2 regions of the Streptomyces sp. NPDC001135 genome follow, and region 1 is predicted to be linked to the other one. Evidence: riboswitches for the same ligand, from Rfam matches in the RefSeq annotation. Region 1 holds a riboswitch; the other holds the start of a gene.
The links. Region 1 has a riboswitch for cobalamin ahead of ACWC94_RS20045 (CbtB domain-containing protein). Riboswitches for the same ligand answer to the same signal wherever they lie in the genome.
Positions count from the first base shown of each region.

Region 2: another riboswitch for cobalamin. It lies ahead of ACWC94_RS25565 (cobalamin biosynthesis protein); the one in region 1 lies ahead of ACWC94_RS20045 (CbtB domain-containing protein).

Region 1 is NZ_JBSFKD010000015.1:130,555-138,408, forward strand. Features, by position in the region: gene ACWC94_RS20020 (LysR family transcriptional regulator) at 1-267, opposite strand, end outside; gene ACWC94_RS20025 (penicillin-binding transpeptidase domain-containing protein) at 407-2,053, shown strand; gene ACWC94_RS20030 (histidine phosphatase family protein) at 2,388-2,999, shown strand; gene ACWC94_RS20035 (hypothetical protein) at 3,174-3,512, opposite strand; gene ACWC94_RS20040 (CbtA family protein) at 3,657-4,409, opposite strand; gene ACWC94_RS20045 (CbtB domain-containing protein) at 4,432-4,653, opposite strand; cobalamin riboswitch at 4,690-4,831, opposite strand; gene ACWC94_RS20050 (hypothetical protein) at 5,015-5,422, opposite strand; cobalamin riboswitch at 5,479-5,598, opposite strand; gene ACWC94_RS20055 (methyltransferase family protein) at 5,709-6,356, opposite strand; gene ACWC94_RS20060 (hypothetical protein) at 6,574-7,410, shown strand; gene ACWC94_RS20065 (hypothetical protein) at 7,551-7,854, shown strand, end outside.
Region 2 is NZ_JBSFKD010000022.1:94,039-101,892, forward strand. Features, by position in the region: gene cobN (cobaltochelatase subunit CobN) at 1-639, opposite strand, end outside; gene ACWC94_RS25560 (cobyric acid synthase) at 636-2,144, opposite strand; gene ACWC94_RS25565 (cobalamin biosynthesis protein) at 2,141-3,094, opposite strand; cobalamin riboswitch at 3,199-3,339, opposite strand; gene ACWC94_RS25570 (hypothetical protein) at 3,508-3,735, opposite strand; gene ACWC94_RS25575 (anion permease) at 3,768-5,018, opposite strand; gene ACWC94_RS25580 (lysozyme) at 5,162-5,908, opposite strand; gene ACWC94_RS25585 (class II aldolase/adducin family protein) at 6,099-6,761, shown strand; gene ACWC94_RS25590 (alpha/beta hydrolase) at 6,940-7,854, shown strand, end outside.

The sequences.
Region 1 (7,854 bases):
GCCGTCCCTGATGCGGCGCGCCGTGGCGGTGAACGCCTCGGAGCGGGCCAGCAGTTCACGGGCCTCCGCCAACAGCAGCGTCCCCGCTTCGGTGATGGTCACCTGTCGGCTGCTGCGCTCGAACAACCGGACACCCAGCTCCCGTTCCAGGCGCTGGATGCGCTGTGACAACGGCGGCTGGGCCATGCCCAGCCGAGTCGCGGCACGGCCGAAGTGTGACTCTTCTGCAACAGCCACGAAGCACTCCAGGTGCCGTACGAGGTCCACGATCAGCAATCATATCGGATATTGATCAATCCACGATTGATATGGGTCTTGGACAGGCACCGCGGGGCATTGCTCTCCTCGGGCTACGGATTCCCCACGCGGGGAGCCCGGCAACTGCCCACGGAGACAGGACCAGACGATGTCCGAACCCGAATACACCACCACGGCCACCAGCCGCCGCAAGCCCCGCAGGACCGTACGGGCCGTCACCGCGACCGCCGTGGTGACAGCCGTCGTCGCGGGCGCGACGTACGCGGCCGGCCTCGGCCCCTTCGCCCGCGGCACCTCCCGTTCCGGCCCCGCCCCGGCGGCCGTCGCCCAGGCCCGCGCCTTTCTCGCGGACTGGGCCGCAGGACGCCTGCCGAACGCGGCCGGCCGCACCGACCGGCCTGGTACGGCGCAGGAGGTGCTGGGCAACTTCACCAAGGGCCTCGACATCGGCAGACCCACGCTGACCGCTGCGGCCCCCGTCGAGGGCGGGGACGGCACCGTCAGCGTCCCCTTCACGGCGCGGATGCCCGTGACCGGCCTGGGCACCTGGACCTACAAGTCGACACTGTCACTCAGCAAGCACGCGGCGGGCGGATGGAAGGTGCACTGGACACTCTCGCTCGTCCACCCGCACCTGAGCGACTCGGCGAAGTTCCACCTGGAACGCGAGGACGCGGATCCGCCCCCCGCTGTCGACCGGAACGGGAAAACCCTCTCGGGCGACGCCCACCCCACCGTGCGCCCCGTCCTGGCCCAGTTGGCCTCCGGCGAGAGCTCCGGTTCCGGCCCGCGAGGTGCGATCCAGCTCGTCGACCGGACCACGGGGGAGGTCGAGCGTACGGAGGCCACCTTCGGCGGGAAGGGCGACACCTCGGGCGGCCGGGCCGTCCGCACCACGCTCGACGTCATCTGGCAGTCCGCCGCGGAGAGGGCCCTCACGGCCCACGCCGGCGGCAAGAACGCCTCGCTGGTCGCCCTCCGGATCGACAACGGGCAGATCCTGGCCATGGCCAACTCCCCGTCGTCCGGCTTCAACCGAGCCGTTTCCGGCACCTATGCGCCGGGCTCCACGTGGAAGATCGTCACCAGCAGCGCCCTGCTGCTCAAGAACGCCGTGGCGCCCGAGGACATCGTCGACTGCCCGAAGTACGTCACGGTCGGCAAGCAGTTCCACAACGTGGAGACCTCCGAACACCGCAACGCCACGTTCTCGAAGGACTTCGCGGAGTCGTGCAACACCGCCTTCATCGGCCTGCGGGGCAGACTCGGCGACCGGGAGCTCGGCGACGTCGCCCGCAGGTACTTCGGCGTCGGACAGGACTGGCACGTGGGCATCCCCTCCTACGACGGCTCGGTACCGGCGCCGAAGGACGAGACCGAGAAGGCCGCCTCGATGATCGGCCAGGGCAGGATCCAGGCCAATCCGCTGATCATGGCTTCCGTCACCGCGACCGCCGTCTCCGGAACCTTCCATCAGCCCACGATCAAGGGCGACGCCAAGGACACGACCACCACCGCCCCGCTTCCCGGCAGGGTCGTCGCACAGCTGCGCGAGATGATGCGCACCACCGTCACCGACGGCACGGCGAGAAGCCTGTCCGACCTCCCGGGTGACATCGGCGCGAAGACCGGTACCGCGGAGGTCTCCGAGGGCGAGCCCAACAACGGATGGCTCGTCGCCTACCGGGGCAACGTGGCCGTGGCGTGCGTCGTGGAGCAGGGAGTCACCGGCGGCGGCTCCGCCGGCCCCATCATCCACGGCCTGCTGACCGCTGTTCCCGCCGATGCCTCCTGAGGGACCGTCATCGCGCGGCAGGCGCGGCCGGCGTGGCGGCGGACGCGTTGCCACTGTGTTCTTTCGGCTCGCGTGTGTCAGGAACGGCACCGCTGCCGTCCGGACTGCCGGCGGCCCGATGTGCCGCGCAGCGCCAGGGCAGCCCGAGGACAGCACCGGGGCCATGGGGCTCCGCGCCTTCCTCCGGGTGACACGCTCGTCGACCGGCGCACCGGGCCGGGCCGGAAGTGACCGGCCGGGGAGCACGGAAGGCATGCGGCGGATGCTATGTTCGCGGCCGCGTGGGCCGTACCGGTCGAGTCCCGCGCCCCATGACGGCAGCAGGAGCATCCGCGTGACCAGCCGAGTTCTACTCGTCTCCCCCGCCACGAGCGTGTCGTTGCGGCAGGCACGGTTCGACGACGGCAGCTCGCTCGACGACGGTGGCGCGGCGCGGGCCCGGGCGGCGGCCGGGTCGCTGCCCGGCGCGGGGCGTGTGGCCGTCTCCCCCAGCACGCGCTGCCGGGAGACGGCCACGGCGCTGGGCCTCGACGGCGCGCCGGTGCCCGAGCTGGCGGGGCTCGACGTGGGCCGCTGGCGGGGCCGCACCCTTCAGGAGGTGGGGGCGGCCGAGCCGGAGGCGGTGGGCCGCTGGCTCACCGACCCGGGCTGCGCACCGCATGGGGGTGAGTCCGTGCGGGACCTGTGCGCAAGGGTGGCGCGGTGGCTGGCCGACGCGCGGGCCGCGGAGGGCCGTACGGTCGCCGTCGTCGAGCCGGAGGTGGTACGGGCGGCCGTCACCGACGCGCTGGGGATGCCCGCCACGGTGTTCTGGCGCCTCGATGTACCGCCGCTGACCGTGACCGAACTCAGTGGCCGGGCCGGGCGCTGGAATCTGCGGCTGGGGCGTCCGCTTGCCGCGCCGGACGCCGACCAGGACCTGCCGTTTGGATCAGGCCGGCTGTGAGGTGGGGTGCCTTCCAGCCGACCGGAGCACGGTCTCGTGCGTGCGGCTGCGAGGCGGAGGAGGGAGTCGACGCGGAGCGTCGGCGAGTGACGACAACGCGCCAGATGTGCGTGCCAGCCCCTGCGACGCCGGGATGATCCAAACGAGAGGGCCCAGGCGCCGGCGACCGGCGGTTCAGGCTGCCGAGTCCCGGTGACGGCGCAGCAGCGCCGCTATCGCGCAGCGCAGGCAGGCGCCGTCGGCGCTCGGCTCCGTGGCTTGGCGGCCGGGGCACGGCGTCGGCGCCGGGTGGGACCGTCCCTGGCAGCCGTCCCCGGAGGCCGCTATCAGGGTTTCCAGGTCGTGCAGGAGCTGTTCGGTGCGCTTGGCCTGCTGGGCGAGCACCCGCACGCGGGCGCTCTGGCCGCCGATCTGCCGTCGGCTGGCGACCAGTTGCTCGTACTCCCGCGGGGTGAGGGCGACCGCGTCGCGGCCACCGAGGGTGATGCGGCGGGGCTGTGGGGTTCTGGCCACTCGGTTCCTCCGCTCCTCGCCCGGGTGACGCGCCCGGTCCGCCGGATTCCCGTGCCCTGCCGATGATCCCGTGCGCGTCGGTGTCCGGAGAACGCCGAAGGGCCCCCGGATGGTTCCGAAGGGCCCTCTGTTGTCCGGAAGGGGTCAGTGCGCGGCCGGAACCGCTCGTCCCCTCCCGGCCGTCGCCGGCTTCGGGTTCAGCAGGCGCTCGGCCAACTCGCCGAAGAGGAGGCCGAATCCGGCCCACAGAGCGGTCTGGATCGCCAGTGCCGAGAGCCGGAACCGCCACAGCAGGGTGGCCGGGAAGCCCTTGGGCACCTCGTTGACGACGGGCAGGAACTGGTAGGCCAGAGCGATCACGACGGCGAACGCGGCCACCGCGACGACCGTCGCCCACCAGGTACCCAGACGGGGGACCAGGCGCTTGCCCAGGAGGGTGGCGGCGATCGCCAGCAGGACGCTGAGCAGCATCATCAGGAAGTACAGGGTGGTCCGCTTGCCGATGGTGTCGGCGTTGCCGACCGACGGCGGATTGGCCGGGTACTTCAGGAACGGCACGACGTACACGGCGAGCAGGGCGCAGCCCGACAGCAGCAGTGCCGTGGCACGCGGGCTGAAGCGGCCCACGCGGCCCAGGGCGAAGCAGAAGGCGAGCGCGGCGATGCCGCCGAAGGCGACGCCGTAGACGAGGACGCCGGTGGCGAGGCCGGCGGTGGACTGCAGGGAGCGGGAGACGACTTCCATCTCGTGCTCGTGGGAGTGGGCCTCCTCGAAACTGATCGCCTTGTCGACGCTCGGCTCACCGAGGACGTACGCCACGACGAGGGCGAGCACGCCGGCCGCGAGGCCGGCGAGCATGCCCCGTACGAGGAGGTTCCGTACGGTTGCGGAATTCATGGGCGTGCGGTGTCCCCTCGCCTCAGTGGCAGGGGAAACCGAGCAGGTGACGGGCGTCGTGCACCCACTCGTGGACGTCCGTGCCGTTGAGCACGGAGGTGGCGCCCTGCTCGGCGCCGACGAAGTAGAGCAGGACCAGCATCAGGATGCCGAAGAAGACCGCCCAGGGAGCAATCGCCTTCAGCGGCAGCTTGGCGGGAACGACGGGGGTGGTGGCTGTCGGCTGGGCGACGGTCTGCGCCATGGCAGAACCTCCTCTGGGAGTTCGCGTCCCATCTCGGTGGTGCACAGGACGACGGCCACGGGTCTGACTCACGGGACGCCGCGGGGGCGACTCGCATACAGTGGCGCGACCGTGCCGGATTCACACCGGCTTCCGTCTCGCCGTCGTCGATATCGGACAGACCGTACCGCGTGTCGCGCGCACGGCCAAGACCGCCTCCGGCCGCCGTGACCTTCCCCCCTCACCAGGCGTGACGGTACGAGGCCGGTGGGACGGCACCGCGGCCGGGACCCAACCCGTCGATTCCGGGCGCGAGTTGCACACGGGGCGCGTCGGCCGGTGGCGTCCTGCGCCGGGCTCGGTGCCGCACCGGACCCACGGGTCAACGGGGATCCGCACGGCGTCGTGGCGGTGTGAAGGTGTACAGGCCGAGGATGTCCGGCTGGGGAGCGACGCCCGGGCCGCCCGCCCGCACCCAGGTCACGATGTCCTCGGTCGCCTCCGGATCGTTGACGAGTCCGAGCCAGACCGGCCGCGCACCGGCGGCCCGGCCAGCCGTGGACGGCTGTACGACGATGACGTTGGCCTGGTCGCACACATCGAGGCAGTCGGAGATCCGCACCGGCACCCGTGCCCTCAGCCGTGCGGTCTGCGCCATGTGATCGACCCCGGTCACCTTGGGAGTGCCACAGCAGCAGTCCCGGCACACGACGACCCGGCACGGCGCCGCGGCGCTCCCCGTCACAGGCCCGCCGGACACCTCTTCCGCCGGCCTCTCGGGCACGCCCATGTCACTCCCCTCCCGGGGAGCTCCGCCCCGGTGTACGTCGAGGAGGCGACCGCGTGAGTCTCTGGCTCCCGGGTCGTCGCCCGCCCGGCCTGCCCGCCCCGGGAGGGACGGAGGCCTGCCGGAACTCGCTCACCGGTCACAGTGGCGGGACCGCGCCGGATTCACACCGGCTTCCTCGGACCGCCGTCGCCCTATGTCGCCGGTCATCATGCCATCACCTCTCGGAGCGCCGCGTGAGCCGTCACCGCCCGCGCCCTCCGCGGCGCGGTGGGAGCGGACGACCGGGCTACCGCCGCACGCTGCCCGCGGGGCGCCGGCCGGCCCGGTGGGCCATGGGGCGTATGTGGGGGATCAGGGCCGGGACTTCGGCGCGGTAGGCGTCGTGGGCGGCGCCGAACTGCCGGGCCATCAGGCCGTCCTCGATCCGGACCCGGCGCAGCAGCCAGGGGACGGCGACCGCCAGGAACGCCACCCAGACGCCGAAGCCGCAGGCCAGCATGGAACCGGTGACCAGGCCGAGCAGCCCGGTGTAGATGGGGTGGCGGACCAGCCGGTAGGGCCCGTCCGTCCGGAGCTCGTGGTGCTCCCGGACCGTCGGCACACTGGCCCACATCGTGCCCAGCGCCCAGCGGGCCCACAGCAGCAGGGCGGTCGAGGCGACGGCGAGCAGTGCGCCCAGGAGCGCCGGCTCGGGCCGCCAGTACTGCAGCCGGCGCCAGAAGCCCTCGGAGTGCCCGATCAGGATGAAGAAGACGGAGACGCCCGCGGCCGGCAGCAGCCGGCGCGGCAGTGTGCGGCGCAGTCCGCGCACCCAGCCGCGCAGTCCGGACCGGCTCTTCACGCCGAAGAGGACAGCGCCCACGACCCAGGCCGCGACGAAGATCAGGACGCAGACGTCGATGGTCAGGACGAGTGCCGAGTGAAGAGAACCCATGCCTCAAGACTGCTCCGCGTACCCAGCCGATCACCACCACCCACGGGTCGATGGAGAGACCCCGCACCGGGCTCCACCGGTCTCCACCGTCCTCCGTCCACGGATGGAGAAGTCACGGGCAAGGCCCGTACAGACACGGAAGTTCGGGCGTGTCCGGAGGGGGCGCTGCTAGCCTGCGCGCAGGTGCTCGGGCGGGACAGGGGAGGAGCTGAACGCCGTGGTCCATGCGTTCGCCGTGTACCGGGACGCCATGCGTGAGGCGTGGGGGGACTGGTGGCTGGCCTGGCCGCTGCTGCAGAAGGTCGCCGTGGGGGACGTCCTGCACGACGCACGGGGATCCGTCCGCGCGGCCGGGACACTGGCCGACCACCGGATCGGCTTCGAGGAGACGCCGCCCGAGGCCCGCGGCGCCTTCCTGTACGACGCCGGCGGCGGGATCGACGTCCGCTTCAAGGCCTCCGGCGCCACGGACCCCCTCTTCACGGCCCTCGCCGACGCGGACGCCGGGGTCCTGCTGCGGTTCGCCCGGCAGCGGGCCGCGCTGGTGGCGTACCAGGGCCTGACCGGGAGCGGCCTGACCGACACCCGCGCCCTGGCCGGCACGCTCGTCCGCCGCTACTGGGAGGGCCGGTGGGAGGCCGGGCTGCTCGCCGTGACCGAGGTGGTCCGGGCCGACGCCGCCGCCGTGCTGGTGGCCGCCGAGGCGGGCGCCTCGGCCGAACTGAGCCTGGCCGCGTCCGTCGGCACCGGGCCGCTGCAACTGCTCGACCTGGCGGGCTCGGCGCGGCTCGCCGGCAGCAGGCACCTGGGCTTCCAGTGGATCGGTGAGGCCCTCACACCCCTCTTCCGGGTCGTACGGCTGCGCGCCACCTGGCTCGGCGGGGTCCGTGAGGAGTACGGGCCCGTGCAGCCGGGACGCGGCCTCGACGCCGAGCCGGTACCGCCCCTGCTGCTGGAGCAGGCCTGCGACGACCCGGCGGCCGTGCTCGAGGCCCCGGCCCAGCCGGCCGGAAGAGCCGGGACCGGGACCGAGCCGGCCCAGGACGCGCCCTGACCGGCCCCGCCCCGCTCGCCGTCCGGCGCGCCGCGGCACGGCTGCACGCCGTCGCCGGGCTGGAGGAGGAACTGCGCCAGTGGCAGGGCGCGAGCCGCGCCGGCGGCCCGCTGGAGAAGCACCACAGCCAGCTGGAGGCGGTGCTCGCGCTGCTCGGCGTGGGCGTGGCCGACGTACGGGCGCGGCTCGCGGACGGGCGCGGCGACGAAGTGCCCGGCCGGGTCCTGGACCTGCACCATGTGTGGGACTACTACCGCACCCGGCTCCTGCTGCGGCGCGTCCGTGACTACCGCCGCGTCCTGGACGTCGCGGACGAGGTGGCGTGGGAGTGCTACGGCCCGGTCCTCGGGCTCACCGGCGCCCGCGCCAAGGAACCCCCGCTGGTCGCGTTCAGCCGGGCGGCCGCGCCGCGCGCCCACCGACGGGGCAGCGCCTACCACGACC
Region 2 (7,854 bases), on a different contig from region 1:
CGTGGCGACCAGCACGTCGGCCTTCGCCAGCAACTCGTACAGCCCGGCGTCCGCGCCGCGCAGCGAACCGCAGTAGACGGGCAGGGCGTTGGCGCCCTCCGCCTCGACCGCCTCGCACAGGGTGTCCACGAAGGCGGTGTTGCCGCTCAGTTCGTGCGCTCGGTAGAAGAGCACGCCCACGGTCGGCCGGCCGCCCTGGACCCGGTACGAGCCGTGGACGCCGTACTCCGGCATCTTCCGCGGCTCCTCGAAGCCCTCACCGGTCAGCAGCACGGTGTCCGACAGGAACCGGGACAGCTCCAGCAGGTTCGCGGGGCCGCCCTCGACCAGGTACTTCAGCGCCTCCGCCACCACACCGGCCGGCACCGACGACTCGGCCATCAGCTCGGCGTCGGGGACGGCCTCGCCGCCCAGCAGCACGGTCGGGATCCCGGCCGCCTTCAGCGCGGCGAGCCCCTCCTCCCAGGCGCGCTTGCCGCCCAGCAGCCGTACGACGGCCAGGTCGGCCCCGTCGAGCAGGCGCGGCAGCTCCTCGCGGACGTCCACCCGGGTCGGGTTGCCGATGCGGTAGTCCGCGCCGGAGGCCCGGGCCGCCAGCAGATCCGTGTCGGCGGTCGACAACAACAACACTGTGCTCATGCGGGCGCTCCCGGTGGAATGAAAGGCAGTCCTTGCGGCGCGCCCGACTCGATGAGCCGCCAGAGCGCGTCCGTGTCCGCGTGCTGTTCGATCAGGTCGCCGAGCCGGTCGAGCTGCTCCTCGCGCAGCGCGGCGAAGGAGGTGTCGGGCGCCGGCACGAAGCGGCGGCCCGCGGCGGCGGCCACCTCGCGCAGGAAGGCCCGCCGGAAGCCGTCCGACTCCAGCGAACCGTGCCAGTGCGTGCCCCAGGTCCGGCCGACCCGGCAGCCGTCCAGGAAGGCCTCACCGCCGTCGACTTCGGCGACACCGTGGTGGATCTCGTACCCCTCGACCCGCTCGCCGAGAGCCTCTCCGGCCGGCCGGGTCAGGGTCTTCTCGCGGGCGAACCGCACCCGCACGGGCAGCACACCGAGCCCGTCGACGGTGCCGGCGCGTGACTCGACCTCGTCCTCGATGCGTTCGCCGAGGATCTGGAAGCCGCCGCAGATACCGAGGACCGGGCGTCCTTCGGCGGCACGCCGGACGAGCGCGTCCGCGAGGCCCCGCTCCCGCAGCCACGCGAGCGCCCGTACGGTCCCGCGCGTGCCCGGAACGACGACCAGGTCGGCGTCCGCCAGTTCCTCCGGACGGTCCACGAACCGCACCACGACACCCGGTTCGGCGGCCAGCGCGTCCACGTCCGTGAAGTTGGACATCAGCGGGATCGCGCACACGGCGACCCGCAGCACGTCCTCGCCGACGGGCGGGATCACGGTGGACTCCCGGACGGTGCCGCGCAGGGACACGCGCAGTCCGTCCTCCTCGTCGATACCGAGACCGTGCCGGAAGGGGAGCACGCCGTACGTCCGCCGCCCGGTCAGGCCGTGGAGCATCTCCAGCCCGGGTTCCAGCAGGCCGGCATCGCCCCGGAACTTGTTCACCAGGAACCCGGCGACCAGCTCCTGGTCCTCGGGCGACAGCAGGGCGACGGTCCCGAAGAAGGACGCGAAGACGCCCCCGCGGTCGATGTCGCCCACCACCAGCACCGGCAGGCGCGCACGGCGCGCGATCCCCATGTTCACGATGTCGGTCCGGCGCAGATTGATCTCGGCCGGGCTGCCCGCACCCTCACAGATCACCGCGTCATACGTGCCCCGCAACTCGGCCAGGCAGTCCAGCACGGGACCGAGGAGCTTCTGCTGACGCCCCCCGTGGTACCCGCGCGCGCTCAGCTCGCCCACCGGCTTGCCCAGCAGTACGACCTGGCTGCTCTGCTCGCCGCCCGGCTTGAGCAGCACCGGGTTCATCAGCGCGGTCGGTTCGATCCGGCACGCCTGGGCCTGCATGGCCTGGGCCCGCCCGATCTCCGCGCCCTGACGGGTCACGAAGGAGTTGAGCGACATGTTCTGCGCCTTGAACGGCGCGACCTTCACGCCCTGGCGCACCAGCCACCGGCAGATCCCGGCCGTCACGACGCTCTTGCCGGCGTCGGAGGTGGTGCCGGCGACGAGGAGACCCCCGCTCACTTGCCACGTCCCTTCAGGCTCTTGACGAGGTGGCGCGCGGCGACCGTGGTGCCGAGCGCGAGGAGGCCGACGCGGCGGGAGAGCCGTACGGCCCGGTCGATGTCGGTGGCCCGGACGGCCCGCCCGGTGTCCCCGTTCAGCACGGGCCGGTGCTCGACCCGGCCGCCGTAGGAGAGCGTGCCGCCCAGGCGTACGCCGAGGGCGCCGGCGAAGGAGGCTTCGACGGGACCGGCGTTGGGGCTCGGGTGCTCGCGGGCGTCGGCCTTCCAGGCGCGCAGGGCCCCCCGGGGGTCGGGTCCGGCCGTGGCGGCGAGTACGGCGGTCAGCCGCGCCCCCGGCCAGCCGGCCAGGTCGTCGAGCCGGGCGGAGGCCCAGCCGTAGCGCCGGTACCGGCGGGACTTGTGACCCACCATGGCGTCCAGGGTGTTGACCGCCCGGAACCCGAGCAGCCCCGGGACCCCGGCCACGGCCCCCCACACCAGCGCCCCCACGACGGCGTCGGAGGTGTTCTCGGCGACCGACTCGACGACCGCCCGGGCGATCCCGTCGGCGTCCAGTGCCTGTGGGTCCCGGCCGCACAGATGCGGCAGCCGTGCCCGTGCCGCCTCGACGTCCCCGGCCTCCAGCGCACGCCCGATCGTGCGGGCCTCGCGGGCGAGTGACGTACCGCCGACGACCGCCCAGGTGGCCGCGGCGGTCAGCGCGAGGGTGGCGGTGGGGGAGGGGCGTACAGCGCGTGCGGCCACCGTGCCGAGTGTGACGGCGCCTCCGGCGCACACGACGGTGTGCAGGGCGCCCCAGCCGCGGTGGTCGTGCCACAACGCGCGGTCCACGGCAGCGGCCGCCCGCCCGAACGCGGCGACCGGATGACCACGGCGGGGGTCGCCGAGGAGCAGGTCACCGAGAAGGCCGGCGGCGGCGCCGTACGCGTACATGCGATCGGCACCCATCGGCTCAGCCGGCCGTGGGTGCAGGAGCGGGCCTGGGTCGGGTCCTTGTCCTTCGGCAGCCGAGCATGGCGATCCGTGTCCTCACTCAGGGTGTCCGCGCCCTGGTTCGACGAGATTCGGCGGTGAGAGTTCCTGGCTTCCGGGGTTCTTCCCCGGTGACAGTGGCGGGACCGCGCCGGATTCGCACCGGCTTCCTCTCTTGCCGCCGTACATGGCCCGGGCAGTCCACCACGCGCCCGGAACGGCCGTCAACTTGCCGTTGACCTGCACGGGGAGAGTGTGCCGATCCCCACATCGTGGGGCGTGCGGGGCAGGGGAAAGGCTCCCCTTCCGCGTGACAAAAGGCTCCCCTTCCGCGTGACAAAAGGCTCCCCTTCCGCGTCACGACGGGAGGGGAGCCTTCAGGGGGTGGGTCAGGGCTTGGCCACGATCAGGTAGATGCCGTACGCCACCGCCGCCGCGCACGCGGCGAAGCAGACGTAGGCGCCGGTGACGGCGAGGCCGGCGGAACCGCCCTGGGCCGCGGCCTTCTCGCGCCGGGCCAGACCGTTGATGCCGAGGGTGAACAGGGCCACCAGGCCCACCGCGAACGCGAGGCTGACGCCGAAGACGGAGCCGAGGGCCGCCCAGTCGATCTTCATGATGCTTCCTTCGGTAACCGGGGTGACCGGGGTCAGACGGTGGCGGCCGGCGGGGCGGCCGGAGCAACGGGCTCGGCTGTGGCCGGGGAGGGGATCGTCGCCGTGAGGTCCTCGGCGAGCGTGCCCGCCGGGGGCGGGGTCACCGCGGCGATGGCGGTGGTCACCACGCCGGCCGGCTCCTCGGTGTCGGCGACGACGTTGGTGTGGTCGACGACCTCACGGCGGGAGATCTTCCAGATCGCGGCGCTCGCGCCGACCAGGAAGACGGCGACGACGGCGGTGCCCCAGTCACCGAGGTCCGTGACGGACTCGGCGCCCGCGCCGACCAGCGCGGCGGCCGGGAGGGTGAGTACCCAGGCGACGGCCATCCGGGTCGCGGTGGACCAGCGGACCACCCCGCCCTTGCGGCCGAGGCCCGCGCCCATCACCGAACCGGAGACGACGTGCGTGGTGGACAGCGAGAAGCCCAGGTGGGACGAGGCCAGGATGGCGGTCGCGGCGCTCGTCTGGGCGGCGAAGCCCTGACGCGGCTCCAGGTCGGTCAGGCCCGTGCCCATGGTGCGGATGATGCGCCAGCCGCCGATCCAGGTGCCCAGCGCGATGGCCAGGCCGGCGGAGAGGATGACCCAGGTGGGAGGGTTGGAGCCCGGGGCGATGGCGCCGCCCGCGATCAGCGCGAGGGTGATGATGCCCATCGTCTTCTGGGCGTCGTTGGTGCCGTGGGCGAGGGAGACCAGGCCGGCGGAGGCGATCTGGCCGGCGCGGTAGCCCTTGCGGGTGGCCTCGCCCTCGGCCTTGCCGCCGATGCCGTAGGAGAACCGGGTGGCCAGCAGCGACGCGAGGCCCGCCACGACCGGCGCGGCGACCGCCGGCAGCAGCACCTTGGTGACCAGCACGTCGCCGTGGACGGCGCCGAAGCCGGCGGAGGCGACGGTGGCGCCGATCAGACCGCCCATCAGGGCGTGCGAGGAACTGGACGGCAGACCCACCAGCCAGGTCAGCAGGTTCCAGAGAATCGCGCCGACCAGGGCGGCGAAGATGACCTCGGGACGGATGCCGGTCTCGTCGACGAGACCCTTGGAGATCGTGTTCGCGACCTCCACGGAGAGGAAGGCGCCGACCAGGTTCAGGGCGGCGGACATGGTTACCGCGATCTTCGGCTTCAGGGCGCCTGTGGAGATGGTGGTGGCCATCGCGTTCGCGGTGTCGTGGAAACCGTTCGTGAAATCGAACGCGAGTGCGGTTACCACCACAATCGCGAGGATCAGCGAGAAGCTTTCCATTTACCCAGGCAATCGTTCGAGGTCATTGGCTGGACGACCGTAGGCAACCTGGGTGAACGGAAGATGAACTGAGGCGGGCGTGGCGGTGTCCGAGTGGGGGGAGTGGGGTTTCGTTCGGCCCCCGCGGCCCAGGCGCCCCATGGCTACCGGCCCCGCGCGAGGGTCCGCAGCCGGCTCGCGGACCCGTTGAAGAGATTCTGGTCACCCGGCAGCCGGCCCTTGGTGCCGTACTGCCAGATCGTCCAGTACTGCCATCCGCCCGGCAGCTTCCCCGGACGCGAGGTGCCGTGGCGGGCGATCCACAGGGGGTTGCCGGAGAACGCGCGGCTGTTGCCGGTGCACAGCTTCCACCACTGGGTGGTGGTGTAGATCACCGGGCGGCGGCCGGTCCTCCGCTTGACCTCGTTGCTGAAGGACCGGATCCAGCGGACCATCCGCCTCCTGCCCATCCCGTAGCACTTGTGCTTCTTGTCGTACGGGTTGTACTCGATGTCGAGTGCGGGTGGCAGCGTCCAGCCGTCCGCCCGCCAGCCCCCGCCGTGCCGCACGAAGTACGCGGCCTGCTGGGCGCCGGAGGACTTGTCCGGCCGGGCGAAGTGGTAGGCGCCCCGGACCAGGCCCGCCTTGCGGGCGCCGTCGTACTGCTGGGAGAAGTAGGGGTTGCGGTAGTCCGTGGACTCCGTCGCCTTGACGTAGACGAACCGCGCGCCCTTGGACCGGGCGGCCGGCCAGTCGACGCGCTTCTGGTGCGACGAGACGTCGTGTCCGTGGGGCTTGGCCGGTGCCCGGGTGCCGGCCGCCGCGGGCGCGGTGCCCACGAGGGCGAGCGCCGCCGTGGCCGCCACGAGGACACCGGCGCGGCGACGGAGGCGAGTGCGTTCACGGGCCATATGTCTCCCCGGGTCGGCGGACGGGAGAACGTCCGGCGGGCAAGGCAGACCATTGAAGGCCCGGCGATCATCGAATCTGCGCCTCATGTGCGGCGATTCCCCCCGATCTCCACCCGTTCGGGGGTGCGCGCCCGCGGCCTGGAGCGACCGCCACTCCCCTCTCCGCGGGTGCGGCTGGCAGGATCGCGGCATGGCTGAACAGCGGCGGGACGCGGAACGGGAACGGATCTGGGCGCACCTGGTCGCGACGGCGCGGCGGACCGTAGCCGACGGGCTGGTGGTCGGCACCTCCGGGAACGTCTCGGCACGCGTCGGCGACCTCGTGCTCGTCACCCCGTCGGGCGTGCCCTACGACCGGCTCACCCCGGACGACATCACGGGTGTCGACCTGGCCGGACGCCAGGTGCTCGGCACCCTGGTGCCGACCAGCGAGCTGCCCCTGCACCTCGCCGTCTACCGCACCACCGACGCCCGCGCGATCGTCCACACCCACGCCGTGCACGCGACGGCGGTCTCCACGCTCGTGCCCGAGCTGCCGCCCGTCCACTACATGGCCGGCGCCCTCGGCGGCCCCGTCCGTGTCGCCCCCTACGCCACCTACGGCACCGACGAGCTGGCCGAGAACATGCTCCGCGCCCTGGCGGGCCGCTCCGGCTGCCTGCTGCAGAACCACGGCACGATCACCTACGGCGCCGCCCTCGACCAGGCCTACGACCGCACCGCCCAGCTGGAGTGGATGTGCCGCCTGTGGCTGACGGCCTCCTCGGTGCCGGGTCTCACGCCGTCCCTGCTGACCGAGGCACAACTGAGCGAGGCCGGGGAACGCTTGAAGGGATACGGCCAACGGAGGTGACCCCTTGCCGCGCGACTCGTTCCGCTCTTTCTCGACTGCCTTCACTTCGCTCCGCCGCAACGGCGCTCAGCCACGGCGGAGGCGTCCGGCGGTGCCGGACCCGCCCGCACCCCGACGCTCCTCGTCCGGCCCCACCCTTCCGCTGGCCGGTGGCAGCAACCCCCACGACACTGGACGCGTGCGCCCCGTCAAAGCGACCGCCGCCGCCCTCACCGCGGCACTGGCCGCCGGCATGGCCTCCGTGGCCGTCGGCCGGCTCGCCAGCGACGCCGCGCTGAAGGCACCCGCGGGCCGTCCGCTGCCCACCGAGCCCCGCCTCACCGTGCACGGCACGGCCGCCGGCCGGATCGCGCTCACCCGCGACCTGGCCGCGCTGCGCCCCGGCACCTACGGCCTGGCCGGCGACGGCTCCCACGCGGTCGTCGGCCCCGTCCTGGAGGCGGCCCGGCACACGGCCGACACCGTCGTGCGCCGCCTGGAACGCGTCACGCACGGCACGTTCGCCCCCGGCGACGCGGTGTGGCTCACCCCGAACCTGTACATCGGCGATCCGTCCGCCGCCCTCGGCCTCGACCACGCCGACATCGACGTGCCCGGCGAACTCGGCGAACTGCCCGCCTGGTTCGTACCCGGCCAGCGGGACACCTGGGTGATCGCCGTGCACGGCCTGGGCACCACCCGGGAACAGGCCATGAACCTCATGGGCTTCCTGCACGCCCGCAGGCTCCCGGTCCTCGCCCTCGCCTACCGCGGCGACCTCGGCGCCCCGCGCCCGCCGGACGGCCTGAACCACCTCGGCGAGACCGAGTGGCGGGACCTGGACGCGGCCATCCGCTACGCCGTCCGGTACGGCGCCCGCCGGGTCGTCCTGCTCGGCTGGTCCACCGGCGCGACCATGGCCCTGCGCGCCGCCGAGCACTCAGCGGTGCGCGAGCGCATCGCGGGACTGGTCCTGGACTCCCCGGTGCTCAGCTGGGAGGCCACGCTGCGCGCCCTCGCCCAGGCACGCCACACCCCGCAGCCGCTGCTGCCGCTCGCCGTGCGGGCCGCACAGGGCCGGGCCGGCCTGCACGCCGACCGGGTCGTCGAGATC